DNA from 2 places in the Streptomyces sp. NPDC002232 genome. Region 1 is predicted to be linked to the other one. Evidence: predicted binding sites of a transcription regulator. Region 1 holds the regulator's gene; the other holds the start of a gene.

What was found. The regulator HspR, encoded in region 1, represses chaperone genes until heat shock. The targets are predictions, from matches to a motif close to TTGAGNNNNNNNNNCTCAA.
Region 2: a site for HspR is predicted at 9,276-9,294, ahead of lon (endopeptidase La). Genes of this name have one in related genera too.

What each region holds. Positions count from the first base shown of each region.
Region 1 is NZ_JBIARV010000006.1:275,882-291,143, reverse strand. It holds gene ACFYXU_RS29565 (hypothetical protein) at 1-128, opposite strand, end outside; gene ACFYXU_RS29560 (DUF5994 family protein) at 133-687, opposite strand; gene ACFYXU_RS29555 (PP2C family protein-serine/threonine phosphatase) at 910-2,109, opposite strand; tRNA gene ACFYXU_RS29550 (tRNA-Gly) at 2,311-2,381, opposite strand; gene dcd (dCTP deaminase) at 2,789-3,364, shown strand; gene ACFYXU_RS29540 (phosphoribosyltransferase) at 3,378-3,875, shown strand; gene ACFYXU_RS29535 (Yip1 family protein) at 3,957-4,859, opposite strand; gene ACFYXU_RS29530 (hypothetical protein) at 5,062-5,592, shown strand; gene ACFYXU_RS29525 ((Fe-S)-binding protein) at 5,652-7,910, opposite strand; gene ACFYXU_RS29520 (sugar transferase) at 8,018-8,494, opposite strand; gene dnaK (molecular chaperone DnaK) at 8,708-10,549, shown strand; gene grpE (nucleotide exchange factor GrpE) at 10,546-11,178, shown strand; gene dnaJ (molecular chaperone DnaJ) at 11,212-12,387, shown strand; gene ACFYXU_RS29500 (heat shock protein transcriptional repressor HspR) at 12,392-12,826, shown strand; gene ACFYXU_RS29495 (helix-turn-helix transcriptional regulator) at 12,905-13,885, opposite strand; gene ACFYXU_RS29490 (hypothetical protein) at 14,018-14,233, shown strand; gene ACFYXU_RS29485 ((2Fe-2S)-binding protein) at 14,242-14,559, shown strand; gene ACFYXU_RS29480 (TIGR03618 family F420-dependent PPOX class oxidoreductase) at 14,664-15,068, opposite strand; gene clpB (ATP-dependent chaperone ClpB) at 15,192-15,262, shown strand, end outside.
Region 2 is NZ_JBIARV010000001.1:422,902-438,163, forward strand. It holds gene ACFYXU_RS01840 (nitrate- and nitrite sensing domain-containing protein) at 1-2,259, opposite strand, end outside; gene ACFYXU_RS01845 (hypothetical protein) at 2,632-3,423, shown strand; gene ACFYXU_RS01850 (MarR family transcriptional regulator) at 3,470-3,952, opposite strand; gene ACFYXU_RS01855 (lysozyme) at 4,189-5,025, shown strand; gene ACFYXU_RS01860 (lytic polysaccharide monooxygenase) at 5,239-6,126, shown strand; gene ACFYXU_RS01865 (DUF4240 domain-containing protein) at 6,155-6,742, opposite strand; gene lon (endopeptidase La) at 6,842-9,253, opposite strand; gene ACFYXU_RS01875 (GNAT family N-acetyltransferase) at 9,385-10,032, shown strand; gene ACFYXU_RS01880 (hypothetical protein) at 10,092-10,625, shown strand; gene ACFYXU_RS01885 (TetR/AcrR family transcriptional regulator) at 10,742-11,383, opposite strand; gene ACFYXU_RS01890 (glycoside hydrolase family 3 N-terminal domain-containing protein) at 11,566-13,311, shown strand; gene surE (5'/3'-nucleotidase SurE) at 13,432-14,496, shown strand; gene ACFYXU_RS01900 (spermidine synthase) at 14,581-15,252, shown strand.

The DNA.
Region 1 (15,262 bases):
GTCGGGAAGGGAGCGCCGGTCTGATGGGCGGTGGTGCGTTCGTCGTGCCGGGCGTTGCGCCGGTGGATCAGGCGGGTGCCGAGCGCGATCAGCAGGGCGATGACGGCGATCGTGATCAGGGTTTCCACGGGGTCACCTCCGCAGGCGCCTCGGCACGGGGATCATCCGTGCGCCGGTGAGTGGGTGTCGCAGGGGCGCCGGGGTGGCCCCGCCGTCGGTCTCCCAGGCGTCCTCGCTGCTGCGGGCGTCCCGCATCCGGCGGCCGGTCGCGGCCTCGTCGGACATCAGGGCACCGGCGGCCAGGACGCTGCCGGGGAGGGCGGCGGCGGTCATGAGCCGGGCGGCCGAGGCGGGTTCGGTCTCGGGCGGGATCACCAGGAGATCGCAGCGGCCGACGGTGTAGGAGAGCAGGATCATCTTGTCGGGATCCATTTCGGTGAACCAGCCGACGTGCACGGTGTGCCCGGTGACGGCGACCTTGTGCGGGACGACGGGCCAGCGGGTGGGGTTCACCGCGATGCGCGTGATGCGTCCGAAGTGCTCCTCCAGTGCGTCGACCAGGGAGGGAAGTTCGGCGGCCAGGTCATGCGAGCGAGGCCACCAGGCGCCGTCCAGGAGGCCGGCGAGGGTGGTCTTCGGTGTCAGTGACAGGCGCGCCGAAAGCAGCGGTGCGAGGGGAGTGGTCATGATCGCGGACCCGTCTCCGGGCCGCCCCGTCGGGCGGCCCAGTGTCTTGATCGCCGGAAACGACGTCCGCGTGGGAGCGGGTGCCCGACTTACTCCCGGTCCTTTCACCGTACTCCGCCCAGGGGCCGGACGAGCCTTTCTGACCAGGTGACTTCCCGCCGGTCACGCCGCCCGGCCGACGGCAGCGGCCATGACACCCGACGCGGCGCGTGACGCCGCGGCTCATCCGCGCCACTCGACCAGGACCAGGGTGGCGTCGTCCGAAGTGGCGTTGCCCCGGGCCCGCTTGAGGGTCTGGGAGAGGTCCCGCACCACCGCGCGGACCTCTCGGTCCGCCCGCTCCAGTCGGTCCACCCAGTCGATCAGCTGTTCCTCGCCGAACTCCTCCTGCCCGCTCTCGTGTTCCTCGACCAACCCGTCGGTGAAGCAGAGCACGCGATCCCCCGCGTCGAGCATCACTTCGCTGACCTGCGGCTGTGCTCCTCCGAAACCGACGGGCAGGGTCGTGGGGCTGTCCAGACGGCCCACGACGCGGTGCCGGCGGATCAGCATCGGGGCGGGGTGCCCGGCGTTGACCCACTGGAGGCGACCGGTGGGGGTGTCCAGTCGCATCATCTGCGCGGTCACGAAGTGGTCGGGTGCGAACTGCTCGGCCACGGCCCGGTCCATGAAGAGGTAGATCTCCGAGAGCTCGACGCTGATGCGGCGGGCGTGCCGGTACGCGCCGATGGCCACGGTGGCCATCGTGGCCGCGTCCAGGCCGTGACCCATGGCGTCGATCATGGCGAGGTGGAAGGTGTCCCCGTTCAGGGCGTAGTCGAAGCTGTCGCCCGCCACGTCGTAAGCGGGCTCCAGAACGCCGGCGACGGTGACGCGCGGCGTCACCATGGACAGGGGTGGCAGCAGCGACCACTGGATCTCGGCGGCGACGCTCATCGCTTCGCTGCGACGGGTGCGGAAGAAGAGGTCGGTGTAGCCGTTCTTGGTCTGGGTCATGTCGGCGATCAGCCCGGCGATCCTGCGCAGCAGGCGGCGGTCGGCGTCGTCGACGGCGTCCAGCGTGACGGCCAGGACGCCCGCCTGGTCGCCTCCGGACACCAATGGCAGCAGGACCCGTACGCCGTCGGCCAGCACGAGTTCGACCGGGCGTGAGGTGAGGAGGCACCGGCCCGCGTCCGAGTCGTCGATGACCTGCGGTTCCCCGCCCGCCAGCCCTTCGACCGGCAGGGGGACCAGCCGCTGCTGCCCGTAGTCCTGGAGCAGGATCTGCGGATCCCGTCCCCCCAGCCGCGCCACCGTATCGGCGAGAACCGGCCCGACCAGATGCGGCGGCAGCTCATGGGCCCGGTCCAGGAGCCCGCCCAGCAACCCCTCTCCGAAGCTCTCCGAGCGATCCGGGTCCCCGGGCGATCCGACGGTCATCCCGCTCCCTCTCGTAGGGCGACCGGACGGGCTGCGCGGCGCCTGCCGTTCAGGGACCGACGCAGGTCCGGGGCGGCCGATGCCCGAGGGCCACGGAGCCGGGCCCGTCGGCGGCGATCTCGCCCTCAGGATGCTCCTCGACGGCAGGGCACGCCACACGACGACGAAGCCCCAGGTCTCTGACCTGGGGCTTCGTAGAAGAGCGGATGACGGGAATCGAACCCGCGCTATAAGCTTGGGAAGCTCATGTTCTACCATTAAACTACATCCGCACAACGGCCGGATGATCCGTGCCGCATCGTTGCACACTGTACCCCATGCGCCACTTGAGGCGAAGTTCGTGCCTTCGGCGTGTGCGGAGTGCCGTGGCGGAGGGTGCCCCGTTCATCCCCTAATGTGGCTGATCGTCCACCACGTGTGTAGGGGAAGGGACTTGATGGTTTCGATGGAGCGCACCGTCGTCCGTTGTGCCGAGGGGCATGTTTTCAGTACCGCTTCGTTCCCGCTTCAGCAGCTCGGTGCCGGGCGGATCGGGCCCGGGCGGCTCATCCGGTGTCCGCGGTGTGCGCGGCTGCGGCATGCGGTGCCGGTGGAGGCCGGACGGCGCTGAGCCGTGCGGGCCGGGGCGCGGGCGACTGCCGATTGGGGCAGGTCCGCGCCCTCTGCGTATCGTGGGGGCGTGCTTCTCTCAGACAAGGACATCCGGGCCGAGATCGATGCCGGACGGGTGCGCATCGACCCGTACGACGAATCCATGGTGCAGCCCTCGAGCATCGACGTGAGGCTTGACCGCTTCTTCCGGGTGTTCGAGAACCACCGCTACCCGCACATCGACCCCGCCGTCGAGCAGCTCGACCTGACGCGTGAGGTCGAGCCGGAGGGCGACGAGGCGTTCATCCTGCACCCGGGCGAGTTCGTGCTCGCCTCGACCTACGAGGTCATCACCCTGCCGGACGACATCGCCTCGCGTCTGGAGGGGAAGAGCTCCCTGGGGCGCCTCGGGCTCGTCACGCACTCCACCGCGGGCTTCATCGACCCCGGTTTCTCCGGGCACGTGACCCTGGAGCTGTCGAACCTCGCCACCCTGCCGATCAAGCTCTGGCCGGGGATGAAGATCGGCCAGCTGTGCATGTTCCGGCTGAGCTCGCCCGCCGAGTTCCCGTACGGGAGCGAGCGGTACGGCTCGCGGTACCAGGGGCAGCGGGGGCCGACGGCCTCCCGCTCGTTCATGAACTTCCATCGGACCCAGGTGTGAGGCGGTCGCAGGCATGAGTGACGTACGCGAGAACCTGACCTACGAGGGCTTCGGCACCGCCGTCCGCGAGCTGGCGCAGACCATCGCCGACGACGGCTACGAGCCCGACATCGTGCTCTCCATCGCCCGCGGCGGCGTCTTCGTCGCCGGCGGTCTGGCCTACGCCCTGGACTGCAAGAACATCCACCTCGTGAACGTGGAGTTCTACACCGGGGTCGGCACCACCCTGGAGATGCCGGTCATGCTGGCGCCCGTGCCGGACGCGATCGACTTCAGCGACAAGAAGGTGCTCATCACCGACGACGTCGCCGACACCGGCAAGACGCTGAAGCTCGTCCACGACTTCTGCGTCGACCACGTCGCCGAGGTCCGCTCCGCCGTGATCTACGAGAAGTCCCACTCCCTCGTGAAGTGCGAGTACGTGTGGAAGAAGACCGACGAGTGGATCAACTTCCCCTGGTCGGTCGAGCCGCCCGTCGTGAAGCGCGAGGGCCAGGTCCTCGACGCCTGAGCACGCCTGAGCACGCCTGAGCCTGATTGTGCGGAAGGCCCCCACCGCGAGCGGTGGGGGCCTTCTCCATATCCGTACGGGTTACAGCGTGCCGAGCTTGATCAGGCTCAGCAGGGCCACCAGCTGGATCGCCGAGGCGCCCAGGGCCTTCGGCCACGGGAGGTCGTGCGAGCGGCTCACCATCACGGTGAAGAGCGCCCCGGCCGCCAGCCAGGTCACCCAGCCGATGACCTGCACCAGGCCGTTCTCGCCGCCGAGGAAGACGGCGAAGACCAGGCGCGGGGCGTCCGTGATCGACATGATCAGCATGGAGAGGCCGATCGTGGGCTGCCAGGCCCCGTCGCCGCCCAGCTGGCGCGCCAGGGTGTGGGTCACCGCGCCCAGGATCAGTCCGCCGACCACGAAGGCGACGCCCGTGATCAGGGCGGCCGAGAAGGTGGGGTCGAGCGTCTCCTCGCCGGCCTTGTCGAAGCCGAAGATCGCCAGGAGCCCGTAGAGGAACGTGACGATCAGCGCCGGACCCCAGACCGCGTGGTCCCGCATCCGCAGGAAGGTGTCCGCCGGGCGGAGCACGATGCCGGTGAGGAGCGGCCTCCACGGGAGCCGGGGGCCCGTCGGTACGGGGGCGGGCGGCGGGCCGCCCTGGGCGTACGGGTCGTCCACGCTGAACATCTGGGTGTGGCCCGGGTTGTTCGCCGCCGCGTGCTGCGGGTTCTCCTGCCGGCCGTAGGGGTCGCCGAAGTACTCCGGCTCCCCGTACGGCTGCTGCGGGTGCCCCTGCTGACCGTACGGCTGCTGCTGCCCGTACGGCTGTCCGTGCTGCCCCTGCTGTCCGTACCCCTGCTGCGGGCGCCCCTGCGGCGGCTGCTGCCACTGCTGCTGCGGGTGCGGCGGCGGGGCCGCGTCGTACCCGTACGGCGCCTGCTGCGGTTGTTGTTGCGGGGGGCGGTTGTCCCGGCCGCGTCCGTTCCTGAATCCAGCCACGCCTTGAACGTACCCGTTCATTCCGTACGGACGCTCCCCAGGACCGGCCTTGCCACTGAGCTGTGACATCCCCTAGGGGTGATCCCGGCCGTGACGTGGTCGCGGGGGAGGCGCCGGACGGGCGTTACAAAACAGACGTATCACCTCAATGTCGTACTCGTAGCTTCGGAGGCGTCAGAGACCCGAGCAAGGAGCTCTTCCGATGCGAGTCAGCCGTCGTTCCGTCCGTACCGCCGCCGTCGCCACCGGGGCCGCCGCCGCCCTCCTCCTGCCGGCCGCCGGGGCCGCCCTGGCCGCCGAGGCGCCCGCCCCCGCGCCCGCCGCGACGGCGGGCGACCCGTCGGTGTTCTGGCGGAACGTCGACCTCGCCGACGGCTCGCTCGCCAAGGTCTACCAGGACGGTCCCGGCCGCTTCTCCGCCGAGATCTACGGCGGCGGCACGCTGATCGGCACCCTCGTCAGTACCCACGGCAAGCCCGCCCACGGGGAGCACGACGGGCTCCACGTCGTCCTGCGGCCCGACGGGACCGTCTCCTCCTGGCTGGACCACGGCCCCGCGCCGAAGCCCAAGCCCGCCCCCGAGCCCGCTCCCGAGGTCGTCAAGCTGCCCGACGGGCACACCGCCACCTTCTTCGCCGGCCGGGACGGGCGGCCCTACGTCAAGCTCTCCGTCTCCGGCGGCAAGAGCTGGACCTACGACTTCCACGGGACCCTCGTCTCCGCGCACCGCTGAGGGCACGGAAAAGGGGCCGCCCCGCGCTCGCGCGGGGCGGCCCCTTCACGTGTCCGGGATCAGACGGCCGGCTCGGGCTCCTCCGACGCCGCCTCAGGCTCGGGGTCGACCGGGGTCTTCACCGACTCCAGCAGCAGCTGCGCCACGTCCACGACGGTGACCGACTCCTTGGCCTTGCCCTCGTTCTTCTTGCCGTTCACGGAGTCCGTGAGCATGACGAGGCAGAACGGGCAGGCGGTGGAGACGATGTCCGGGTTGAGGGACAGGGCCTCGTCGACGCGCTCGTTGTTGATGCGCTTGCCGATCCGCTCCTCCATCCACATCCGCGCGCCGCCGGCGCCGCAGCAGAAGCCGCGCTCCTTGTGGCGGTGCATCTCCTGCTGGCGCAGGCCGGGGACGGCGGACATGATCTCGCGCGGCGGCGTGTAGACCTTGTTGTGCCGGCCCAGGTAGCAGGGGTCGTGGTAGGTGATGAGGCCGTCGACCGGGGTCACCGGGACCAGCTTGCCCTCGTCGATGAGGTGCTGGAGCAGCTGGGTGTGGTGGATGACCTCGTACTCGCCGCCGAGCTGCGGGTACTCGTTGGCGATGGTGTTGAAGCAGTGCGGGCAGGTCGAGACGATCCGCTTCGCCGACTTCGGCTTCTTGGTCGACTCGTCCTCGTCATCCTCGCCGAACGCCATGTTCAGCATGGCGACGTTCTCGGCGGCGAGCTGCTGGAACAGCGGCTCGTTGCCCAGGCGGCGGGGGGAGTCACCCGTGCACTTCTCGTCGCCGCCCATGATCGCGAACTTGACGCCCGCCATGTGCAGCAGCTCCGCGAAGGCCTTCGTCGTCTTCTTGGCGCGGTCCTCCAGGGCGCCGGCGCAGCCGACCCAGTAGAGGTAGTCGAACTCGGAGAGGTCCTCCGCGTCCTTCCCGATGATCGGGACCTCGAAGTCGACCTCCTTGGTCCACTCGACGCGCTGCTTCTTGGCGAGACCCCAGGGGTTGCCCTTCTTCTCCAGGTTCTTCAGCATCGTGCCGGCCTCGGACGGGAAGGCGGACTCGATCATCACCTGGTAGCGGCGCATGTCGACGATGTGGTCGATGTGCTCGATGTCGACCGGGCACTGCTCGACGCAGGCGCCGCAGGTGGTGCAGGACCACAGGACGTCGGGGTCGATGACGCCGTTCTCCTCGGCGGTGCCGATGAGGGGGCGCTCGGCCTCGGCGAGCGCGGCGGCGGGGACGTCCTTGAGCTGCTCCTCGGTCGCCGTCTCGTTGCCCTCCATGTCCTTGCCGCCGCCCGCGAGCAGGTACGGCGCCTTGGCGTGCGCGTGGTCGCGCAGCGACATGATGAGGAGCTTGGGGGAGAGGGGCTTGCCGGTGTTCCAGGCGGGGCACTGCGACTGGCAGCGGCCGCACTCGGTGCAGGTGGAGAAGTCGAGGATGCCCTTCCAGGAGAACTGCTCGACCTGGGAGACGCCGAAGACGGCGTCCTCGGCCGGGTCCTCCCAGTCGATCTCCGCGCCGCCCGTGGTCATCGGCTGGAGCGCGCCCAGGGCGGTGGAGCCGTCGGCGTTGCGCTTGAACCAGATGTTCGGGAAGCCGAGGAAGCGGTGCCAGGCGACGCCCATGTTGGTGTTGAGCGAGACCGTGATCATCCAGGTGAAGGACGTGACGATCTTGAGGCACGCGAAGAAGTAGGTGAGGTACTGGATCGTGCTGAGGTCCAGGCCGTCGAGCAGCGCGATCAGCGGGTACGAGGCGAAGAAGCCGGGCTCCCAGCCGGTCACGTGGTGCTGGACGCCTTCGAGCGCGCGGAGCGTCATGATGCAGACGCCGACGATCAGGATGACGGCCTCGACGAAGTACGCCTGGCCGGTCTTGGAGCCGGCGAAGCGGGACTTGCGGCCGGCCTTGGTCGGCTTGCTCAGCTGGCGGATGACGATGAGCGTCACGATGCCGAGGACCGTCATGAGGCCGAGGAACTCGGTGAAGATCTCGTACGGCAGCCAGTCGCCGATGATCGGGATGAGCCAGTCGGCCTGGAAGAGCTGGCCGAAGGCGTTGACGATCGTGAGGAGCAGCGAGAAGAAGCCCACCGCGACGAACCAGTGCGCGAAGCCGACGATGCCCCATCGGTTCATGCGCGTGTGGCCGAGGAACTCCTTGACCAGCGTGATGGTGCGCTGCTTGGGGTCACCGGTGCGCGTGCCGGCGGGCACCGGCTGACCGAGCCGCACGAAGCGGTAGATCTGCACGGTGGCGCGGCCGAACAGCGCGACGGCCACCACCGTGATGGCGATCGACACGATGATCGCGGCGAGTTGCATGACGGGCTCCTCGGGCGGGCCTACTAAGCGGTAACTTATTGAGTTCCTGCTGAGATTACCCGGTCGCGGCGCCGCGCTGTAGCGGCGCTCGCGGTGATATGTGTCGCTCAGGCAAACCTTGCCGCGCGACGCCTGCGGACTGCTGGAAGGGTACGCGCAAGGATCACCAGGTCCATCCCCAGCCAATGGTGGTCCACATAGTGGAGGTCGAGCAGTTCGCGCTCCTCCCACGGCAGGTCCGAGCGGCCGCTGATCTGCCACGGTCCGGTCAGCCCCGGACGTACGGACAGCCGGCGGCGGCCCTCGCCCGCGCACTCGCGGTGGGCCGGGGTCAGCGGGCACGGTCCGACCAGCGACATCCGGCCCGCGACGACGTGCAGGAGAAGGGGGAGCGCGGCGAGCGGGCTCCTGGTGCGGAAGGTCAGCATGGTGAACGGCCGCCCTTCCAGGCCCGCCACCGTGCGGCGGCGCAGCACGGCGCCGCCGCCGAGCGCGACGGACAGGGCGATCCCGGCGATCAGGGGTGAGAGCGCGAGGAGCAGGGCGAGCCCGCCCGCCACGTCGAACGCGCGCTTCGCCGTCATGCGCTCACACCCTTCGGCGGGAATCCTGGGATATGTCCAGACTATGTCCGGACCCTCTCATGCGAATCGGGTCAAACGGGGGAACGGCACGCTCGTTGAGCGCTCACCTCGGCGAAGAGTTGAGTCGACCCCGCTCATGTCTGTTGACGCGATCCGGTTCGTCGTGCATCCTTGAGTCAGTTCCACTCAAGTCAGTCAGCTGGAGGAATCGAAATGGCACGTGCGGTCGGCATCGACCTGGGCACGACTAACTCCGTCGTCAGCGTTCTGGAAGGCGGCGAGCCCACCGTCATCACCAACGCCGAGGGTGCCAGGACCACGCCGTCCGTCGTCGCCTTCGCGAAGAACGGCGAGGTGCTCGTCGGCGAGGTGGCCAAGCGTCAGGCCGTCACCAACGTCGACAGGACCATCCGGTCGGTCAAGCGCCACATGGGCACCGACTGGAAGATCGAGATCGACGGCAAGAACTTCAACCCGCAGCAGATGAGCGCCTTCATCCTGCAGAAGCTCAAGCGTGACGCCGAGGCGTACCTGGGCGAGAAGGTCGTCGACGCGGTCATCACCGTCCCGGCGTACTTCAACGACTCCGAGCGTCAGGCCACCAAGGAGGCCGGTGAGATCGCGGGCCTCAACGTCCTGCGCATCGTCAACGAGCCGACCGCGGCCGCCCTGGCCTACGGCCTCGACAAGGACGACCAGACGATCCTCGTCTTCGACCTCGGTGGCGGCACCTTCGACGTGTCCCTCCTGGAGATCGGCGACGGCGTCGTCGAGGTGAAGGCCACCAACGGTGACAACCACCTCGGTGGTGACGACTGGGACCAGCGCGTCGTCGACTACCTGGTGACGCAGTTCCAGAACGGCCACGGCGTGGACCTGGCCAAGGACAAGATGGCTCTCCAGCGTCTCCGCGAGGCCGCGGAGAAGGCGAAGATCGAGCTCTCGTCCTCGACCGAGACCACGATCAACCTGCCCTACATCACGGCTTCCGCCGAGGGCCCGCTGCACCTGGACGAGAAGCTCACGCGCGCCCAGTTCCAGCAGCTCACGTCCGACCTGCTCGACCGCTGCAAGGTGCCGTTCCACAACGTCATCAAGGACGCGGGCATCCAGCTCTCCGAGATCGACCACGTCGTCCTCGTCGGTGGCTCGACCCGCATGCCGGCCGTCGCCGAGCTCGTCAAGGAGCTGACCGGCGGTCAGGACGCCAACAAGGGCGTCAACCCGGACGAGGTCGTCGCCATCGGCGCCGCGCTCCAGGCCGGTGTCCTCAAGGGTGAGGTCAAGGACGTCCTGCTCCTCGACGTGACCCCGCTGTCCCTCGGCATCGAGACCAAGGGCGGCATCATGACCAAGCTCATCGAGCGCAACACCACGATCCCGACCAAGCGGTCCGAGATCTTCACGACGGCCGAGGACAACCAGCCGTCCGTGCAGATCCAGGTCTACCAGGGCGAGCGCGAGATCGCGGCGTACAACAAGAAGCTCGGCATGTTCGAGCTGACCGGTCTCCCGCCGGCCCCGCGCGGCGTCCCGCAGATCGAGGTCGCCTTCGACATCGACGCCAACGGCATCATGCACGTGACCGCGAAGGACCTGGGCACGGGCAAGGAGCAGAAGATGACCGTCACCGGCGGCTCCTCGCTGCCGAAGGACGAGGTCGACCGCATGCGCCAGGAGGCCGAGCAGTACGCGGACGAGGACCACCGCCGCCGCGAGGCCGCCGAGTCCCGCAACCAGGGTGAGCAGCTCGTCTACCAGACCGAGAAGTTCATCAAGGACAACGAGGACAAGCTCCCCGGCGACGTCAAGGCCGAGGTCGAGTCCGCGCTCGTCGAGCTGAAGGAGAAGCTCAAGGGCGAGGACACCGCCGAGATCCGCACCGCCACCGAGAAGGTCGCGGCCGTCTCGCAGAAGCTCGGCCAGGCGCTCTACGCCGACGCCCAGGGCGCCCAGGCCGCCGGTGCCGAGGGCGGCGCCCAGGCCCAGGCCGACGACGACGTCGTCGACGCCGAGATCGTCGACGAGGACAAGCCGAAGGGTGGCCAGGCGTGACCGAGGAGACCCCGGGCTTCGAGGAGAAGCCCGACGTCCCCTCCGGCGCCACCGCTGACGACGCCGCCGAGGCCGTCGAGTCCGACGAGGACGCGACGGCCCCGGCCGGGGACGCTACGGACGTAGCCCTGCTGGCGCAGCTGGACCAGGCCCGCACCGCGCTCTCCGAGCGCACCGCGGACCTCCAGCGGCTCCAGGCCGAGTACCAGAACTACCGCCGCCGCGTGGAGCGGGACCGGGTCACGGTCAAGGAGATCGCCGTCGCGAGCCTCCTCGCCGAGCTCCTTCCCGTGCTCGACGACGTCGGCCGGGCCCGGGACCACGGCGAACTCGTGGGCGGGTTCAAGTCGGTGGCCGAATCGCTGGAGACCGTCGTCGCCAAGATGGGTCTGCAGCAGTTCGGCAAGGAGGGCGAGCCCTTCGACCCGACGATCCACGAGGCCCTGATGCACTCGTACGCGCCGGACGTCACGGAGACGACGTGCGTGGCGATCCTCCAGCCGGGGTACCGCATCGGCGAGCGGACCATCCGGCCCGCCCGCGTGGCCGTCGCCGAGCCCCAGCCCGGGGCCCAGGGCAAGGCCGAGGAGTCGGAGGACGCCGACTCCTCCGAGCAGGACAGCGAGTAACAGCCGTACCCGTGCGCGGGAGGAGGGACGTCGATGAACACGAAGGACTTCGTCGAGAAGGACTACTACAAGGTTCTCGGCGTCCCCAAGGACGCCACCGAGGCCGAGATCAAGAAGGCGTACCGGAAGCTCGCCCGCGAGAACCATCCGGACGCCAACAAGGGTGACGCGAGCGCCGAGGCGCGCTTCAAGGAGATCTCCGAGGCGAACGACATCCTCGGCGACCCCAAGAAGCGCAAGGAGTACGACGACGCCCGCGCCCTCTTCGGGAACGGCGGCCTCCGGGCCGGCGGCCCCGGCGGCGGCTCGTTCAACTTCGACCTGGGCGACCTCTTCGGAGGCGCCCAGGGTGGGGCGGGCGGCGGCTTCGGGGGCGGCGGCGGCATCGGCGACGTCTTCGGCGGCCTGTTCAACCGGGGCGGGGGAGCGGGCCCCCGCACCCAGCCGCGGCGCGGTCAGGACATCGAGTCCGAGGTGACGCTCAGCTTCACCGAGGCCATCGAGGGCGCGACCGTCCCGCTGCGGATGTCCAGCCAGCAGCCGTGCACGGCGTGTTCGGGCACCGGCGACAAGAACGGCACCCCCCGGGTGTGCCCGACCTGCGTCGGCACCGGGCAGGTCTCGCGCGGCAGCGGCGGCGGCTTCTCGCTGACCGACCCCTGCGTGGACTGCAAGGGCCGCGGCCTCATCGCCGAGCACCCCTGCGAGGTCTGCAAGGGCAGCGGCCGGGCCAAGTCCTCCCGCACCATGCAGGTCCGCATCCCCGCGGGCGTCAGCGACCACCAGAAGATCCGTCTCCGCGGCAAGGGCGCGCCGGGCGAGCGCGGCGGGCAGAACGGCGACCTGTACGTCGTCGTGCACGTCGACGACCACCCGGTCTTCGGCCGCAAGGACGACAACCTCACCGTCACGGTGCCGGTCTCCTTCACGGAGGCGGCGCTCGGCGGCGAGATCAAGGTGCCGACCCTCGGCGGCCCCGCGGTCACCCTCAAGCTGCCCGCGGGCACCCCGAACGGCCGGACCATGCGCGCCCGGGGCAAGGGCGCGGTCCGCAAGGACGGCACCCGCGGCGACCTCCTCGTCACGGTCGAGGTGGCCGTGCCCCAGGAGCTGGACGACAAGGCACGCGAGGCCCTGGAGACCTTCCGCGAGGCGACCGCCTCCGAGGACCCGCGGGCCGAGCTGTTCCAGGCGGCGAAGGGAGCGTGACCCGGTGAGACGCAATCCGTACGAACTGACCGACGAGAGCCCCGTGTACGTCATCTCGGTGGCGGCGCAGCTCTCCGGTCTGCACCCGCAGACGCTCCGGCAGTACGACCGCCTCGGTCTGGTCTCCCCGGACCGCACGGCGGGCCGGGGCCGGCGCTACTCGGCCCGTGACATCGAGCTGCTCCGCCAGGTGCAGCAGCTGTCGCAGGACGAGGGCATCAACCTGGCCGGAATCAAGCGGATCATCGAACTGGAGAACCAGGTCGCGGCGCTCCAGGCCCGGGTGTCCGAGCTGTCGGCGGCCGTCGAGGGCGCGGCGGCGACGCTGCGCCAGCGCGAGGCCCAGGTGCACGCCTCGTACCGCCGGGACCTGGTCCCGTACACCGACGTGCAGCAGGCGAGCGCCCTCGTGGTGTGGCGCCCGAAGCGCGGCGAGTAGCTCCGCACCCCGTACGACGTCCGGAAAGAGGCCCCCTCCCCCAGGGAGGGGGCCTCTTTCCGCTGTCCCGGCCGAGGTTCAGCTGTCCCGTTCGAGGATGCCGGACTGGGCGATCAGATAGCCGAGTTGCGCCCGGCTGCCGCTGCCGAGGGCGGCGGCCAGCTTGGCGATGTGCGCCCGGCAGGTCCGCACGTTCATGCCGAGCCGGCGGGCGATGGCCTCGTCGACGTGCCCCTCGACCAGGAGCCGGGCGATGGAGCGCTGCACGCCGCCGATGCCGTCGGTCTTGATGTCGTACGGGATCTCCTCCCGTATCGGCACGGCCAGCTGCCAGAACTGGTCGAAGACACCGCAGAGGTACGCGACGAGGCCGGGGTGGCGCAGCTCCAGGGCGACCTGGCGGTCGCTGCGGGCCGGGATGAAGGCGACCTCGCGGTCGACGATGATCAGCCGGTCGATGATCTCCTCGAGGGTGCGGACCTGCACCTCGGGGCCGACGTGCTCCAGATAGGTCAGCGTGAGCTCGGTGTGGCGCGCGGTGTGCTGGTAGAGCGTGCGCATGGTGATGCCGCGGCCGAGGAGCGGGGAGACGCGGTCCAGGGCCTCGCTGAGGGCCTGGGCGGGGCGGCCGCCGCCCGGCTGGACGGTGAGGAGCTCGTGGCGGCAGTTGGCCACGACGCGGTCGAGGGTCGAGTTGATGCGGTCGATGCCCTCGAGGACCGTGATGGCGTGTGTGGTGGGGGAGTCGTGGGCGCTGATGGCCATGAACGGCTCGAACGCGTCCGACAGGGCGACGGTGCGCCGACGGCGGTCGAGTATCTCCCGTTCGATCGGCTGGAGCAGCTGGGCGAGGGCCGCGGACGGGGGAACCGGGCGGAGCCACTGCGCGTCGTCGGGGTCGGGGTGGAGCAGCGAGAGGTCGAGGAGGCACGGCGTTCCGACCGCCTCTGACCGGGGTATTCGCCCGGTGTGCAGAGCGGCCGCATACAGCTCGGACCCCGCTTCGCACAGTTCGGCGTGCGAATGAGGGTGACCTGATTCGTCCGCTTGTTTCCGCATATGTACACCCCCAGGCTCCTGCATCTCAGGAACATGATGCCTGGGTTTGGTGGTGCAGGCGCAGAGAGTAAGCCATCGTCTTACTCGCGGGGGTTGGAAAGAGACGTTGCCTTCAAGTGAGGTTGCTCGGTGATGATGAAGAAGCTCATACGCGCGGCGGCCGGAGTCGCCTTCATCGCGGCCGCCACATTGGGCGCGGTGGGAGTGGTTCCGGATCCGGGCTGGCACTCGGAGACGGCGCAGGTGCAGGCCGCTCCGCTCGACCCGGGCTGGCACCTCGCCGGCCCCGCGCTCCTCGGTGACCCGGGCTGGAGCGTGGCCCCCCAGCAGGACCCCGGCTGGAATTAGACGGGCGCATGAACGTTCCCGATGACCCCAGGTTCCGCCGTGAGATGGCCTCGGCCTATCGCTCCGGCTGGCACTTCGTCGACCTCGCCTCGGCCATCCCCCACCGTGGTGACTCGCTGAAGGTCACGCTCTTCGGAGAGCCGATCGTCGTCGCCCGTGAGCAGGACGAGGATGTCCGTGCGTACCGCTGTCTGCGCCGCCCCCGAGGCGCTCCACAGCCCATCCGCTGTGCCATCCGGTACGGCATGATCTTCGTCAACCTCGACCAGCGAGACCACCAGCTGATCGAGCCCGAGACCATCACCGCCACCCCCCGCAGTGCCTGAGCGATTCCCCCGTCGTTGTAGATCGCTCCGGCACTTCCCCCACACAGCGGCGCCATCGCGGACCTGAAACGCGATGGCGCCGCTGTGCGTTCCGCCGTCCGCCGTCAGGCGCGGCCCATCGCCCGGGTCAGGGCGATCTCGATGACGACCCGGTCCGGGTTCGGGGCCGGGGTCCGGCCGTAGCGCTCGGCGTAGCGGGCGACGGCGTCCGCGACCGTCGCCGCCTCCGTGCGGATGTGGGCGACGCCCTCCAGGGTGGCCCAGCGCCCCTTGTCGACCTGGCAGACCGCGACCCGCGCGCCGTCCGCGCCCGCCGCCAGGACGTGGGCGACCTTCCGGCTGTTCCTGTTGGTGATCACGCGCGCGTACCCGCCCTCGGGGTCGTACGTGACGCCGACCGCGACGACGTGCGGCGTGCCGTCCGGGCGCGGGGTGGTGAGGGTGCACATGTGGTACTCGCGCCAGAAGCTCAGGTACGAGTCGGACGGGTTCCTGGGGTCTGTGGCCATGCCCGGAAACTACCCGTGACGCACCTCCCTCCGATACCTTGAGCGGAATAGGCTCAACTTTGTGTACGTTGGAAGGGTCAGAGAGAGAAGTCGACCCACGACGTTCGAGGAGGAGCACCGCACGTGGACGCCGAGCTGACCAACAGGAGCCGGGACGCGCTCAACGCGGCGAGCAGCCGCGCCGTGTCCGAGGG
Region 2 (15,262 bases), on a different contig from region 1:
CGCGGCCTCCGCAGCCTCCACGAGCGGGTCGCGGTTCCGCGACGGCAGGGTGTTGGAGTTGGCCTCGGCGACCGAGCCGGGCAGTTGCAGCACGGGCCCGGTGCCCCGTACGGGCTCCGTCACCGACGTCGGCGGCGCGGTCGGCAGCAGGGGCAGCGGCAGGACCACGACGGCCGCCGTGCCGCCCGGCTTCTGCTCGCGCAGCTCGACGCGCACCCCGTGACGGGCGGCGAGGAGGGCGATGACGCGCATGCCGAGCCCCTCGCCCTCGAAGGCGTCCGGATCGGCCTCGGCCAGGCGCGCGTTGAGCTCGGCGGAGCGGGAGGCGGTCATGCCGATGCCCGCGTCCTGCACGGAGAGCATCACCTCGCCGCTCTCCAGGAGCCAGCCGGAGAGCTGGACCTCGGCGTCGGGCGGCGAGAAGGAGGTGGCGTTCTCCAGGAGTTCCGCGAGCAGGTGGCTCAGGTCGTCCGCGGCGAAGCCGGCGATCTGGGCGTGCGGCGGCAGGGACTGGATGGTGACCCGCTCGTACCGCTCGATCTCGCTGACGGCGGCGCGCAGCACGTCGACGAGCGGGACGGGCCCGGCGTGGCCGTGGACGTGCTCGTGACCGGCCAGGACGAGGAGGTTCTCGCTGTGGCGGCGCATGACGGTCGCCATGTGGTCGAGCTTGAAGAGGGTCGCGAGGCGGTCCGGGTCCTGCTCGCGCTCCTCCAGCTTCTCGATGACGCCGAGCTGCCGCTCGACGAGGCCGAGGCTGCGCAGCGAGAGGTTGACGAAGGTGTGGTGGACGGAGTTCCTGAGCCGCTCCAGGTCGGCGGTCAGGAGGGCGACGCGGCCCTGGAGGTCGGCGCGCTGGGCGGCGAGCTCGGCGGACGCGGCCTCCTTGGCGGCGGTCAGGTCGGCGCGCTCGTCGGTCAGCCGCTCGGTCTGCGCGGCGAGGCCGGAGAGCTTGCCGTGCAGGGCGTTGAGGGAGCGGACGACCTGGGCGAACTCGTCGTTGCGGCCGGTGAAGCGGACCGCTTCCTCGGTGTGCGGCTCGGGGGCGGCGGCGAGGCGTGCGGCGCCGAGGCGGAGCACGGCGAGCGGCCGGGTGAGGGTGCGGGCGACGTAGGTGGAGATGCCGATCGCCACGAGAAGGCAGCCGCCGAGGAAGGCGATGCGCAGTTCGAGGGCCTCGACGTCGTCGTCGCGGAGTGCGGCGAGCCGTCCGACGCGCTCGGTGGCGAGGGCGGACTCGACGCCGCGCATCTGCTCGACGCGGGCCGAGAGGGCGGACTCCAGGGCGGCCGGGTCCGTGCCGCGCTCGGCCTCGGTGAGCCGGGGCTGGTCGGTGAGCTGGGTGAGCGCCAGCTCGGCGCTCTTGACGTCGGGGCCGGTGACGGTGGCCGCGAGGGAGTCGCGGGCGGTGGCTCCGGCGGCCTGGTCGAAGTCGCCGAGGGCGGCGAGCTCGCGGACGCGGGCCTGCTGGGCGGCGGCGGTGAGGCCGTCGCGGGCGCGGTCGGCCTCGGCGGCGCCCGCGGGCTCGTCGGCGACGTAGGTGCCCGTCCGGGGGTCGTAGTGGACGCCCCCGTCGGACTCGGGCTGCGGCACGGAGAGCGCGCCGAGCAGCAGGCCCCGGGTGGCGGAGGCCTGTTCGACGGCGCGGCCGAGGGCGGCGGGGGCGCGGGTGGCCTCGGTGAGGGCGGCGTCGGAGGCGCGGGCCGGGGTCTTGTCGGCGAGCTCGTCGGCGAGGGCCTGGAGCTTGCCGATGACGTCCGAGTACGCCTTGTGGGCCTCCAGGGCCGTGCCCTTGCCGGTCAGCGCGGTGCGGCGGACGGAGGGGACCCCGGCGAGGTCGCGGCGGAGATCGGCGGAGGCGGCGGGGCGGATCTCGTCGATCTGGCGGTCGACGCGGGTGGAGCGCGCCTCGGTGATCCGCCGCTTCTGCTTCGCGTCGCCGCTCTGGTTCTCGCGTCCGGCGGCGACGTACGCCACGACCTCGTCGCGCTCGTCGGCGAGGGAGTGCGCGAGGGTGACGGCCTGCCGGTCGAGTTCGGCGAGGGTGACGAGGCGCTGGGACTCGGTGAGCTCGGTGGAGGCGGCGAGGATCGCGGGGGCTCCGGCGGCGAGGACGGTGACGCTCACCAGGGCGACGCCGGCGACCAGCCGGTTGCGGACACGCTTGGGCCGGCCGGCGGGGGCCTGCGGCTCACCGGGGTCCTGGCTCTGCGCGCCGTTGTTGCTCCGAGGCCGCTTCTTCTGCACCGGTGCTCGCATTCTTGATTCGTCCGCCGATGAAGCAGAGGTGACGGCCGGTCACATGGAGCGCCCCCACCCCCTGGTAAGGCTTCCGACCCTTCCAGCGCTTCCGGCAGGGGGGCGGGCATCGGCCGCTCCGCCACCCGAACGAGTGAACAACACTCCGTAGTTGGCGAACAACTTCCGACGGCGGTCGCCGACGGCCCGCGCGGGGCGCCGGTTGGATCTTCCGGGCGGGCTTTGGCAGGATGCCCGCCCGCAGTTCCCCGGAGGTGTCCCGTCCGCCCCGGGCTCCGGTTCCGCAGGGTTGGTACAGGCCTTTTCCGGTCATTTGCAGGTCCCGTGAAGGATTGCGCCGGGGAACCCACGGGGGCGGGCACACTGGGCGCCATGCGCAGCGAAGTCGCCTCCCTCCCCGGCAGCCCCGAACGCCCCAACGAGGACTGGGCGGCCACCGCCCTGCCCGCCTCGGGCGCCGGAGGGACGGTCGTGCTGCTCGACGGCGTCACACCGCCCGCCGGTGATGACGGTTGTGTGCACACGGTCCCGTGGTTCACCGCACGACTGGGCGGGGCTTTGACCGAACTGTCCGGTTCCCGCCGGGACATGACCCTGTCCGAGATCCTGTCGCACGCCATCCGGCGCACCGCGGACGCCCATCGCGACACGTGTGACCTTTCTCACGTGCGAACGCCGCAGGCGACCCTGGTCCTCGTCCGCTGGGACGAGGTGTCGGTCGAACACCTCGTCCTCTCCGACTCCGTGCTCCTCCTGGAGGACCCGGACGGAGCGGTGCGGGCCGTGCTCGACGACCGGCTCGACCGGGTGCCGGACGAGGTGCTGCGCTCGCTCGCGGCGACGGACCGGCTGCGGAACCGCGAGGGCGGCTTCTTCACCGCGGCGGCGGACCCGGCGGTGGCGGAGCGGGCGGTGACCGGGACGAGCCCCCGCGCGCGGGTGCGGGCGCTCGCCGCGCTCACGGACGGGGCGAGCCGCTGGGTGGAGCTGTTCGCCCAAGGGGACTGGGCGGACTGCTTCGGCGTGCTGCGCGAGGAGGGTGCGGCCGGCCTGCTGGGCCGGGTCCGGGCCCTGGAGGAGGCCGACGCGCGGGCGGGCGGGGTGCGCCGCTGGAAGCTGCACGACGACGCGACGGCGGTGTACGCGGAGCTGTCGGAGCGGTGACGTGCTGTACGCGGGGTCGTCGGACCAGTGAGGCACGCCCCCGGGCTCAGCCCTCCGACCGGAGGTTGAAGTGATTCAGGAGGCGGGCGAGTTCGGCGACCTCGGCGCGGTCCCAGTCGGCGAGTTTGCGGACGTAGCGTTCGCGCCGGGCGTCGCGGACGCTGCGGAAGCGGCTGCGGCCCTCCTCGGTGAGGCGGACCAGCGAGGCGCGGCCGTCGGCGGGGTCGGGGTCGCGGGCGACGAGCCCGAGATCCTCCAGGGCGCGGAGCTGGCGGCTCATGGTGGCTTTGCCGACGCCGAAGTACCCGGCGAGTTCGGTGGCCCGCTGGGGGCCCGCGTCGTCGAGGCGCACGAAGAGGCCGTAGGCGGCGGGCTCCAGTTCGGGGTGGACCTCGCGGGCCATCTCCCCGGACTGGGCGCGGGCGCGCCGCAGGAAGACAGCCAATTCCCGTTCGAGGGCGAGGAACTCCTGGTCCACTCCACCTCCGGCGGTGACCCTGCCTTCGTCTCCCGTACCGCTTCCGTGCACGTCAGCACCTCCCGCGCGCTTTCCGACCGCTGAAAGTTTCTTCCGGCGGCACCCATCGCCGCAGCTCCCCCAGTATTTCGCAGGCGTAGACCAACGGCGGCAACCAGGCCCCCTTCCGCCGGGCGGGTCTACGTGCGTAGCTTCTTGTCCGGCAGCCCTGAATGACATGTCCATTCCAGAACCCGTCACGGGTCCTGCCGCCACCGCTCCCCCACCGAGCCTTTCGGAGGCACGCAATGCGTGTGCACAGATCCGGAACGACCCTGGCCGGCGCCGCCCTCGCGACCCTGGCCCTCCTCCTCCCCCTCACCCTGCCCGGCACCGCCGCCGCGGCCCAGGACCCCGGCGCCCGGCAGGCGGCCCCCGCCCGGGGCTCCGCGTACATGGGCATGGGCGTGCTCGCCCACGACGGCCGGGGCCCCGTGTCCGGCGGCGCGTCCCTCGCCGCGCAGACGGAAGGCGTGGACGTCTCCAGCCACAACGGCAACGTGGCCTGGTCCACGCTGTGGAACAGCGGGGTCAAGTGGGCCTACGTCAAGGCGACGGAAGGCACGTACTACAAGAACACGTCCTTCGACCAGCAGTACACCGGCTCCTACAACGTCGGGATGATCCGCGGCACGTACCACTTCGCCACCCCGGACACCACGACCGGAGCCGCCCAGGCCGACTACTTCGTCAACAACGGCGGCGGCTGGTCCAAGGACGGCAGGACGCTGCCGGGCGTGCTCGACATCGAGTGGAACCCGTACGGCGCCGCCTGCTACGGCAAGTCGGCGGCCGGGATGGTCACCTGGATCCGGGACTTCGCGAACCGGTACCGGGCCAGGACGGGCCGCGACGCGGTGATCTACACGGCCACCAGCTGGTGGAAGCAGTGCACGGGCAACTCCGCGGCCTTCGGCTCCACCAACCCGCTGTGGATCGCGCGCTACGCCTCCGAGGTCGGCGAACTCCCGGCCGGCTGGGCGTACCAGACGATCTGGCAGTACACCTCCTCCGGCCCGACGGTCGGCGACCACAACCACTTCAACGGGGACTACTCGCGCGTGCAGGCGCTCGCCAACGGCTGACCCCTCGCCCGCTCCCCCCGCTCCCCCGCTTCACGACGGCCTCCCGGGCACACGGCTCCCGGGGGGCCGCTCCGGCTTTTTCCACCCACCCCCTTGCCCATTGGTATGGACCAATGCGAGGCTTCCACCGCCGGTCGTCCGGAGTCCAACTTCCGTGCGCCCCGTGCGCGTTGCTCGTCCCGTACTCCCCCACGCACGAGAGAGAGCCCTCGCATGCCCCCCTACCGCCGTACCGCCACCGGCGTCGCCGCGCTGTCCGCCGCCGCTGCCCTGGTCAGCCTCACCCCGACCACCGCGAGCGCCCACGGGGCCGTCTTCAACCCGGTGAGCCGGGTGGCGGCCTGCTACGCCGAGGGCCCCGAGACGCCCAAGTCGCAGGTGTGCAAGGACCTCGTCGCCGACTCCGGCACCCAGCCGCTCTACGACTGGAACGAGGTCAACATCGCCAACGCCGCCGGGCAGCACCAGGCCCTCATCCCGGACGGCAAGCTCTGCTCGGCCAACCGCGAGAAGTACCGGGCGCTGGACTGGGCGCGCACCGACTGGCCCTCGACGGCCGTGGCCGCCGGATCCTTCAACTTCAAGGTCCGGGTGACGGCCGCCCACTCGGGCACGATGACGATCTACATCACCAAGGCGGGCTTCGACCCCACCAAGCCCCTCAAGTGGTCGGACCTGGACGCGACGCCCGTCGCCGTCTACAACACGACCCGCACCGCGACCGACGGCTTCTACAACTTCACCGGCAACCTGCCGGCCCGCACCGGCCGCCACATCATCTACAAGGTCTGGCAGCGCAACGACAGCCCCGAGGCCTTCTACAGCTGCTCGGACGTCACCTTCGGCGGCGCGGCGGCGGGAGCCCAGGCCCAGAAGCAGGCCCAGGCCCCGACCGAGGCCAAGATCGCCGCGGGCGCCTCGCTCTCCACCGTGAGCCACGCGGGCCACGGCGGCGACGAGCAGCCCCCGGCGCTCTCCGCCGAGACGGCCGCGGCCCCCTCCTCGCCGCTCCCGACGGCCCTCGCCGCCGCGGGCGCCCTCGCGGCCTTCGCGGGCGGCAGCCTGCTCCTGAGCCGCCGCCGGAACTCCTCCGCGTCCTGACCGCGCGGGCCACGGACCCCTCCGGCTCCTACGAGCCGGAGGGCGGGAAGAGGGCGGTGAGCCGGGGTATCGCCAACCCCTCCGGCCGGGACCCCCGGGACTGACCGTCCTCTTCCCACTCCCCCGCGGCCTCCGCGGCGTCCTCCGCCTCCTCGACGGCGTCCAGGAACTCCTCGCCGTCGTCGCCCTCCTGGCCCGTCAGCTCGTCCCACGCGTCCTGCGCCACGTAGTCGAGCTCCTCCCACTCGGGCCACTCGTCGTCGTCCCAGCCGTCACGGTGCCGGCCCACCAGCGCCCGCACGCCGGGCACGTCGGCCAGCACGTCCGGGTCGGCGAGGACCGACTCGTACACCTTGCGCCCCTGGCCCACCAGCCAGAGCGTGAAGTAGTGGAAGCCGTCGTCCGTGCAGTCCCCGCCCTCGATCAGGTCCGCGGCCTTCCACAGCGCGCGCGTGTCGGCGATCTCGCACGCCCTCTCCAGACGCACCTGGAACTCCACGCTCTCGGCGGCCGGACGCCGGATCAGGTCGGCCCGCAGCCACTCCAGCCGCTCGTCCCGGTCACCGGGACGGCGGCTCAACTCGTCGATGAGAGCCCAGAAGGCGTCGTCGTTCATGCGTACGAGCATGCCAGCCCCGACTGACATCCAGGTAACGGGATGCGGGCACGCGGAAGCGGGGTGCCGTGACGGCACCCCGCTTCCGCGGGAGGGGAGTTACGCGGCCACGTCCACCGGCACCACCGCCGGGGCGAGCGCGATCTCCAGGACCTGGCGGACATCCGTCACCGGGTGCACCTCCAGCTTCTCCAGGATCTCGGCCGGGACGTCGTCCAGGTCGGCCTCGTTCCGCTTGGGGATCACGACCGTCGTGATGCCCGCCCGGTGCGCGGCCAGCAGCTTCTGCTTCACGCCGCCGATCGGCAGCACCCGGCCGGTGAGGGAGACCTCGCCGGTCATGGCCACGTCCGTGCGGACCAGCCGGCCGCTCAGCAGGGACGCCAGGGCGGTGGTCATGGTGACGCCCGCGCTGGGACCGTCCTTGGGCACCGCGCCCGCCGGGAAGTGGATGTGCACGCCCCGGTCCTTCAGGCCGGTGACCGGAAGCTCCAGCTCCGCGCCGTGCGAGCGGAGGAAGGAGAGCGCGATCTGAGCCGACTCCTTCATCACGTCGCCCAGCTGGCCGGTGAGGGTGAGACCGGCCGCGCCCGTCTCCGGGTCGGCGAGGGACGCCTCGACGAAGAGGACGTCGCCGCCCGCGCCCGTCACGGCCAGACCCGTGGCGACGCCCGGCACGGCCGTCCGCCGCTCCGCCGGGTCCTGGGCCGACTCCGGGACGTGGTGCGGCCGCCCGATGAGCTCCCGCAGGCCGTCGGGCCCGAGGGTGAACGGCAGCTCCCGGTCGCCCAGTTCGTGCTGGGCCGCGATCTTGCGGAGCAGCCGGGCGATCGACCGCTCCAGGGTGCGGACGCCGGCCTCCCGGGTGTACTCCCCGGCCAGCTTCCGCAGCGCGGACTCCTCCAGGACGACCTCGCCCGGCTCCAGACCGGCCCGCTCCAGCTGGCGCGGGAGCAGGTGGTCGCGGGCGATGACGACCTTCTCGTCCTCCGTGTAGCCGTCGAGGCGCACCAGCTCCATGCGGTCGAGGAGCGCCTCGGGGATGGCTTCGAGGACATTGGCGGTGGCCAGGAAGACGACGTCGGAGAGGTCGAGTTCGACCTCCAGGTAGTGGTCGCGGAAGGTGTGGTTCTGCGCCGGGTCGAGCACTTCGAGGAGCGCCGCCGCGGGGTCGCCCCGGAAGTCGGAGCCGACCTTGTCGATCTCGTCGAGCAGGACCACCGGGTTCATCGACCCGGCCTCCTTGACGGCGCGGACGATCCGGCCGGGCAGGGCGCCGACGTAGGTCCGCCGGTGGCCGCGGATCTCCGCCTCGTCGCGCACGCCGCCGAGGGCGACGCGGACGAACTTCCGGCCCATGGCGTGGGCGACCGACTCCGCGATCGACGTCTTGCCGACGCCGGGCGGGCCGACGAGGGCGAGGACGGCTCCGCCCCGGCGGCCGCCGACCACGCCGAGGCCCCGGTCGGAGCGGCGCTTGCGCACCGCCAGGTACTCGGTGATCCGTTCCTTCACGTCGTCGAGTCCGGCGTGCTCGGCGTCCAGGACCGCGCGGGCGCCCCGGATGTCGTACCGGTCCTCGGTCCGCTCGTTCCACGGCAGTTCGAGGACGGTGTCGAGCCAGGTGCGGATCCAGGAGCCCTCGGGGGACTGGTCGCTGGACCGCTCCAGCTTCTCGACCTCCTTGAGGGCGGCCTCGCGCACCTTCTCGGGCAGGTCGGCGGCCTCCACGCGGGCGCGGTAGTCGTCGGACTCGTCGCCCTCGGCCTCGCCGTTGAGGTCGCGCAGCTCCTTCCGGACGGCTTCGAGCTGGCGGCGGAGCAGGAACTCGCGCTGCTGCTTGTCGACGCCCTCCTGGACGTCCTTCGCGATGGTCTCGGCGACGTCCTGCTCGGCGAGGTGCTCGCGGAGCTGGGCGGTGGCGAGCCTCAGGCGGGCGACCGGGTCGGCGGTCTCCAGGAGTTCGACCTTCTGCTCGACGCTGAGGAAGGGCGAGTATCCGGAGTTGTCGGCGAGGGCGCCGACGCCGTCGATCTGCTGGACGCGGTCGACGACCTGCCAGGCGCCGCGCTTCTTGAGCCAGGTGGTGGCCAGCGCCTTGTACTCCGTGACCAGTTCGGTGACGGAGCCGGGCAGCGGGTCGGGCAGGGTCTCCTCGACGGCGTTGCCCTCGACCCAGAGGGCGGCGCCGGGGCCGGTGGTCCCGGCGCCGATCCGGACGCGGCCGAGGCCGCGGATGAGCGCGCCGGGGTCGCCGTCGGACAGCCGGCCGACCTGCTCGACGACGCCCAGGACGCCGGTGCCGGCGTAGGTCCCGTCGACCCTCGGCACGAGGAGCACGCGGGGCTTGCCCGTCCCGGTGCGGGCGGCGGCCTGGGCGGCCTCGACGGCGGCCCGTACGTCGGTGTCGGACAGGTCCAGCGGCACCACCATTCCGGGCAGCACGACCTCGTCGTCGAGCGGCAGCACGGGCAGAGTGAGCGGCACGGACGGCTTGGACTCAGAAGCCATGATCTCCCCTTCGGCAGTCAAGTTGAGCTATGTGGACTCAATGCACCTGAGCCCGGAGATGTTCCCGGACGTTCGTTCGCTCTGAGCGATCACTCTCCCGCCTGCCCGCCGGTAGCCGATGTAATGACTGCATGGATATAGGAGCTATTACGGATGCCTGGGTGGCGGGCTGGACCGTCTCCCGGGGCACCCCGCCGGCCGTCGCCGAGCCCTGGGGCTACCGGATCGACGTCGGCCTGCCCCGGCACGTCGTGCGTCACGTCCTGCCCGCCCCCGACGCGGCGTCCGTCGGCGCGCTCTGCGCCCGGCTGACCGCGCCGCACAGCTGGCTCAAGGTGATGGCGGGCCCGGAGGAGGCCGGCGCCTGGATCACCGAGGGGTGGACCGTCCCCGACGACCCGGGCTTCATGATGGTCAAGCCGCTGGACCCCGGCGCCCGCCCCGCGCAGCCCGAGGGATACGCCCGGACCACCGAGGTCGAGGACGGCGTCGTCCGGGTGCGCATCCTCGCCCCGGACGGCACGCTCGCCGCCCGCGGCCAGATCGCCCCGACCGGCTCCACCGCCGTCGCCGACCAGATCGAGACCGACCCCGCGCACCGGCGCCGGGGCCTCGGCGCGAACGTCATGCGCACCCTGGAGGCCGCCGCCGCCCAGGCCGGCGCCGTGACCGGGGTGCTCGCCGCGACCACGGACGGGCTCGCGCTGTACGACTCCCTGGACTGGCGCTACCGGGGCCCGATCACCGGGATCGTACGCACCGGCCCCGAGGGCCACTGACGGGTGGAATCCCGGGCTTCCCGCTGCGCGCGGGACCCCGGACGGGGCATGCTCGACCCATGGTGCGAGGCGTACGGGGAACAGGGACGTGGTGCGGGACCCTGCTGCTGGCGGGAGCCCTGGTGGGCGGCGTGACCGGCTGCGGCCCCGGGGTGCCGCCCGCGCCCGGCGGGCCCCCGTCGGGCACGAGCGCGCCCGCCGTGCCGGGCCGCACGACGGAGCCGGGCACACCGGCGGCGGACCCGCAGCCCGGCGAGGTCCTCGTCGAGGTGACCGTCAGCGGCGGCTTCGCCGGGATCCGGAACCAGCTCGTCGTGCACTACGACGGCTCCTGGACCAGCCGGTCCGGCGGCAAGGCGCCGCGCACCGGCCGGCAGACCCCCGCCGAGGCCGCCGAACTGCGCGCAGCCCTGGAGGACCCCGCCTACGCCCTGGTCCCGGAGCGCCCGACGGGCCGCCCGGTCGCGGACGGCTTCCAGTACTCCGTGACCTACCGCCACCGCGTGGTCGTCGCGGGCGACGGCGAGCGCCCGCCGGCCCTCCAGCGCGTCTTCGCCGCCCTCCCGGAGGGCGGCCCGCCGACGAGCCCTTGAGCCCGTCCGCGTGCGGCCATTCTTGGACGTGAGCCCGTGCGCACGTGAGCCCGCCCCCGGTCGCGTGCCCTCCCGGACGTGAGCCGGCCCACGAACCCCCGGTCGCCGGGCCCCCGTCAGGCGCGGGCCGCGGCGATCTCCGCGTACCGGCGCCGGAGGTACGCGCCCACCCGGGCCGGCATGTCCATCGAGGCCGGGTCGAGGGCCCACTGGATCTGGAGGCCGTCCATGACGGCGAGGTGCTCCTGGGCGACGGCCGCGCAGTCGAGGCCGGGGCGGAGCTCGCCGCGCCGCACGGCCTCCTCCAGGAGGCCGACGGTGTGCCGGAGCACGCGCGCGTAGCGCTCCTTGAAGTACGCGTGGGCGGGGTGGCCGACGTTTCCGGACTCGCCCACCAGGACGTTGAACATCCGGACGATGCCGGGGCGGCGGGTGTTCTCCTCGACCAGGGCGACCAGGGTCTCCAGGTAGTCGGCGTAGGAGTCGGGGGCGACGCCGAAGAGGCGCTCCTCGTCGTGCTGCTCGCTCTGCGCGAGGACCGAGAGGAGCAGGTCCTCCTTGCTGCGGAAGTGGTGCAGCAGGCCGCCCTGGGTGATGCCGCAGTCGTTCGCGATGCGGGCGAGCGAGGAGGCGTGGAAGCCCCAGCGGCCGAAGTGGTCGACGGCGGTGTCGAGGATCTTCTGGCGGCGTGCGTCGCCGACCGCGTAGCTGCCCCTGCCTGCGGTCCTGCGGTTCGTTCGGCCCGTGTTCTCCGGCATGCGGCCACCTTAACCGGGCCTCGAATGCACCTTTTCTCCTGTGACCCAGGACACAAAACAGAAACCTAGTGGTCACTCGGTTTTCACGCTTAGCCTGGGGGCGCCCAAGGTCGGCACCGCCGCCGGCCCGTCCCGGTGGCGCCCTCCCCCCGGCCACCGGTCGATCAGCTCCGGAGCAGCCCGTGCACCCGTACCAGGACCCCAGCCGCCCCGTCGACGAGCGCGTCGAGGACCTCCTCGCCCGCATGACGCTGGAGGAGAAGGCCGGTCAGCTCTTCCACACCATGCTGATGATGAACGCCGACGGCTCCCCGGTGACCGAGACCGACGGCGGGCCCCTGGCCCTCACCACCCCGCAGCTCGTCGAGGACCGGCGGCTGACCCACTTCAACCTGCTGGGCACCCACGGCGCCCGCGAGACGGCCCTCTGGCACAACGCGCTCCAGGAGATGGCGGCGGGCACCCGGCTCGGCATCCCCGTCTCCCTGTCGACCGACCCCCGCCACGCCTTCACGGACAACATCGGCGCCTCCTTCCACTCCGGCGCCTTCTCCGCCTGGCCCGAGGCGCTCGGACTGGCCGCGATCGGCGACCCGGAGCTGGTCCTCGACTTCGCCGACACCGTCCGCCGCGAGTACCTCGCGGTGGGCTTCCGGACCGCGCTCCACCCGCAGATCGACCTCGCGACCGAGCCCCGCTGGTCCCGCCAGTCCGGCACCTTCGGCTCCGACGCGAAGCTGACGGGCGAGCTGGTCCGGGCGTACGTGCGGGGGCTCCAGGGCCCCGAGCTCGGCCCGGACTCCGTGGCCGCGATGGTCAAGCACTTCCCGGGCGGGGGCCCGCAGAAGGACGGCGAGGACCCGCACTTCCCGCACGGCAAGGAGCAGGTCTACCCGGGCGGGATGCGGGAGCACCACCTGGAGCCCTTCCGGGCCGCGATCGCCGCCGGCTGCTCGCAGATGATGCCGTACTACGGCCAGCCGGTCGGCACCGACTGGGAGGAGGTCGGCTTCGGCTTCAACAAGGGCGTCATCACCGGCCTGCTCCGCGAGGAGCTGGGCTTCACCGGCATCGTCTGCACCGACTGGGGCCTGCTCCAGGAACACTCGATCTTCGGCGAGGCGCACGAGGCCCGCGCGTGGGGCGTCGAGCACCTGAGCGTGGCCGAGCGGGCCGCGAAGGCGCTGGACGCGGGCGCGGACCAGTTCGGCGGCGAGGAGTGCCCCGAGGTGATCGTGGAGCTCGTCGGGACGGGCCGGATCTCCGAGGAGCGGATCGACGCGTCCGTACGGCGGCTGCTGCGCGAGAAGTTCGTCCTGGGGCTCTTCGACGAGCGCCGTTACGTCGACCCCGACGAGGCCGCCGAGACGGTCGGCCGCGCGGACTTCGCGGCCGCCGGCGCCGCCGCCCAGCGCCGCTCGCTCACGGTCCTCACCGACGGACCGCTCCCCCTGCCGGGGCGGCCGAGGCTGTACGTGGAGAACGTCGACCCGGCGGTCGCGGCGGCGTACGGCGAGGTCGTCGCCGACCCGGCCGACGCCGAGCTCGCGGTGCTGCGGCTGCGGACCCCGTACGAAGAGCGGCCGGGCCTGTTCGAGTCCTTCTTCCACTCCGGCAGCCTCGCCTTCGGCGAGGAGGAGCTCGCCGGCGTCCTCACGCTGCTGCGGACCGTACCGACGGTGGTCTGCGTGAACCTGGAACGGCCGGCTGTCCTGCCCGAGATCGCCGCGCACGCGGCCGCGCTGATCGCCGACTACGGCGCGAGCGACGAGGCCCTCCTCGACGTCGCCTTCGGCCGGGCGAAGCCGGAGGGGAGGCTGCCGTTCGAGCTGCCGCGCTCGATGGCGGCGGTGGCGGCGTCCCGGCCGGACGTGCCGAACGACACGGTGGATCCGGTGTTCGCGCACGGCCACGGCCTGGAGATCTGAGATCTCCCCCAGACCGCGGGGCTTCTGACGACCCCGCGCGCGATCCGGGGCCCTCCCGAGGGGGGCAGGGCCCCGGATCCATCCTCCCATCTGCCTGTCATGCTCATGAAGGGATGCCCCATGCGCACGTACCTCGCGCTGTCCACCGCGGCCGCCGTGCTCGCCGCCGCCGGAGCCACCGCCCACGCCACCACCCCCGACCGGCACCGGGAGCCGCTCCCGCTCGCCGGGATGCGGATCCTGATCTCCAACGACGACTCGATGCAGGCGGCGAAGGCGAGCAACTCCGACGGTCTCGGCCTGTACGAGCTCCGCCGCGCGATGTGCGCCGCGGGCGCCGACGTCGTCGTGATGGCGCCCTGGCAGGTCCAGTCGGGGAAGGGCACCGCCGTCAGCAACGGCGGCGTCCTGACCGCCCAGCGCCGCACCGCCCTGCCCGCCGGCTACGAGAACGACTGCGCCCAGGCGCCCGCCCGGGGTGCGGTCTACGGCGTCTGCCTCGCCGACGGCCCCTGTGGCAAGGACTCCCCGTCCGCCACGCCTGCCGACACCGTCAAACTCGCCCTCCGCGCCGGACTCAGAGCCAAGGCCGGGTGGACCGGCGCCCCCGACCTCGTCCTCACCGGCATCAACTCCGGCCCCAACGTGTCCGCGAGCGTGAACGACTCCGGAACCGTCGGCGCGGCCGTCGCCGCGATCGACCAGGACGTCCCCGCGATCGCGTTCTCCTCCTCCGGCGACGCGACCAACACGAGTTTCCCCCGGGTCAACTACCGCGCCAACGCCGAGTTCGGCGCCCGCCTCGTCGCGGATCTGCGCCGGCGCGCCCTGCTGACCTCCGCGTTCGCCCTCAAGGTCGACTACCCCGACGTCAGCACCGGACGCCGGGCCGGGTCCCCGGTCTGGACCCGCGTCGGGGACGGGGCCGTCGTCTACCACGCCTTCCAGCAGCGCGGGAACGGCGACTCCTTCGACATCACCCTCGGCCTCTGCCCCCTGGACGGCACCGGCGAGGGCGAGTGCGCCGAGGGCCGGAAGGACGCCGACTCCACCTGGCTGCTCGACCGGGGCCACGTCACGATCGCCCCGGTCACCTGGGACCGCACCTACGGCACCCCGGTCGCCGCGCGCCGCGAGCTGCGGGCGGTCGAGCGGTACGTGGAGCGCGAAGCCCCGCGCCCGTAAGGCTCGTTAACGGTTTGTCCCGGCCCTCGGCGCCGCGCAGGATGGCCGGGACGAACCGTACCGAGACCGAGCCACGGAGTGATCATGACCAGCCCCGTCACCCTCGACCGCCGCGACGGGCCGTACGGGGAGGTGGTGCTCCGCCGGCGCGGCGAGCACTACGAGATCATCGCCAACGGCACCTTCCTGATGGACACCTCCGACGGGCGCTCCGAGCGGCTCCTGGTCGACGCCGCGCTGGCCGCCCTCCCCGAGGAGTCCCGCACCGGCGCCTCCGTCCTCGTCGGCGGCCTCGGCGTCGGCTTCTCCCTCGCCCATGCCGCCGCCGACCCGCGCTGGGGCCGGATCGCGGTCGCCGAGCGCGAGGAGGCGATCATCGACTGGCACCGCCGAGGCCCCCTCGCGGCCGTCTCCGGGGCCGCGCTCGCCGATCCGCGCACCGTGATCCTGCACACGGACCTCGTGACCCACCTCCGCACCACCGCCGACACCTACGACGCCCTCTGTCTCGACATCGACAACGGCCCCGACTGGACGGTCACCCAGGACAACGAATCCCTTTACTCGGCCGAGGGATTGGCCCTGTGCGCGGCCCGCCTGAACCCCGGCGGAATCCTCGCCGTGTGGTCCGCCCGGCCGTCCGCCGATTTCGAAGGGTCCTTGCGGAATGCCGGATTCAGCGGGGTACGGACGGAAGAGATCCCCGTTGCCCGGGGCGTCCCCGACGCGGTGCACCTCGCGGTCCGCCCCGGATAACTCCTGGATA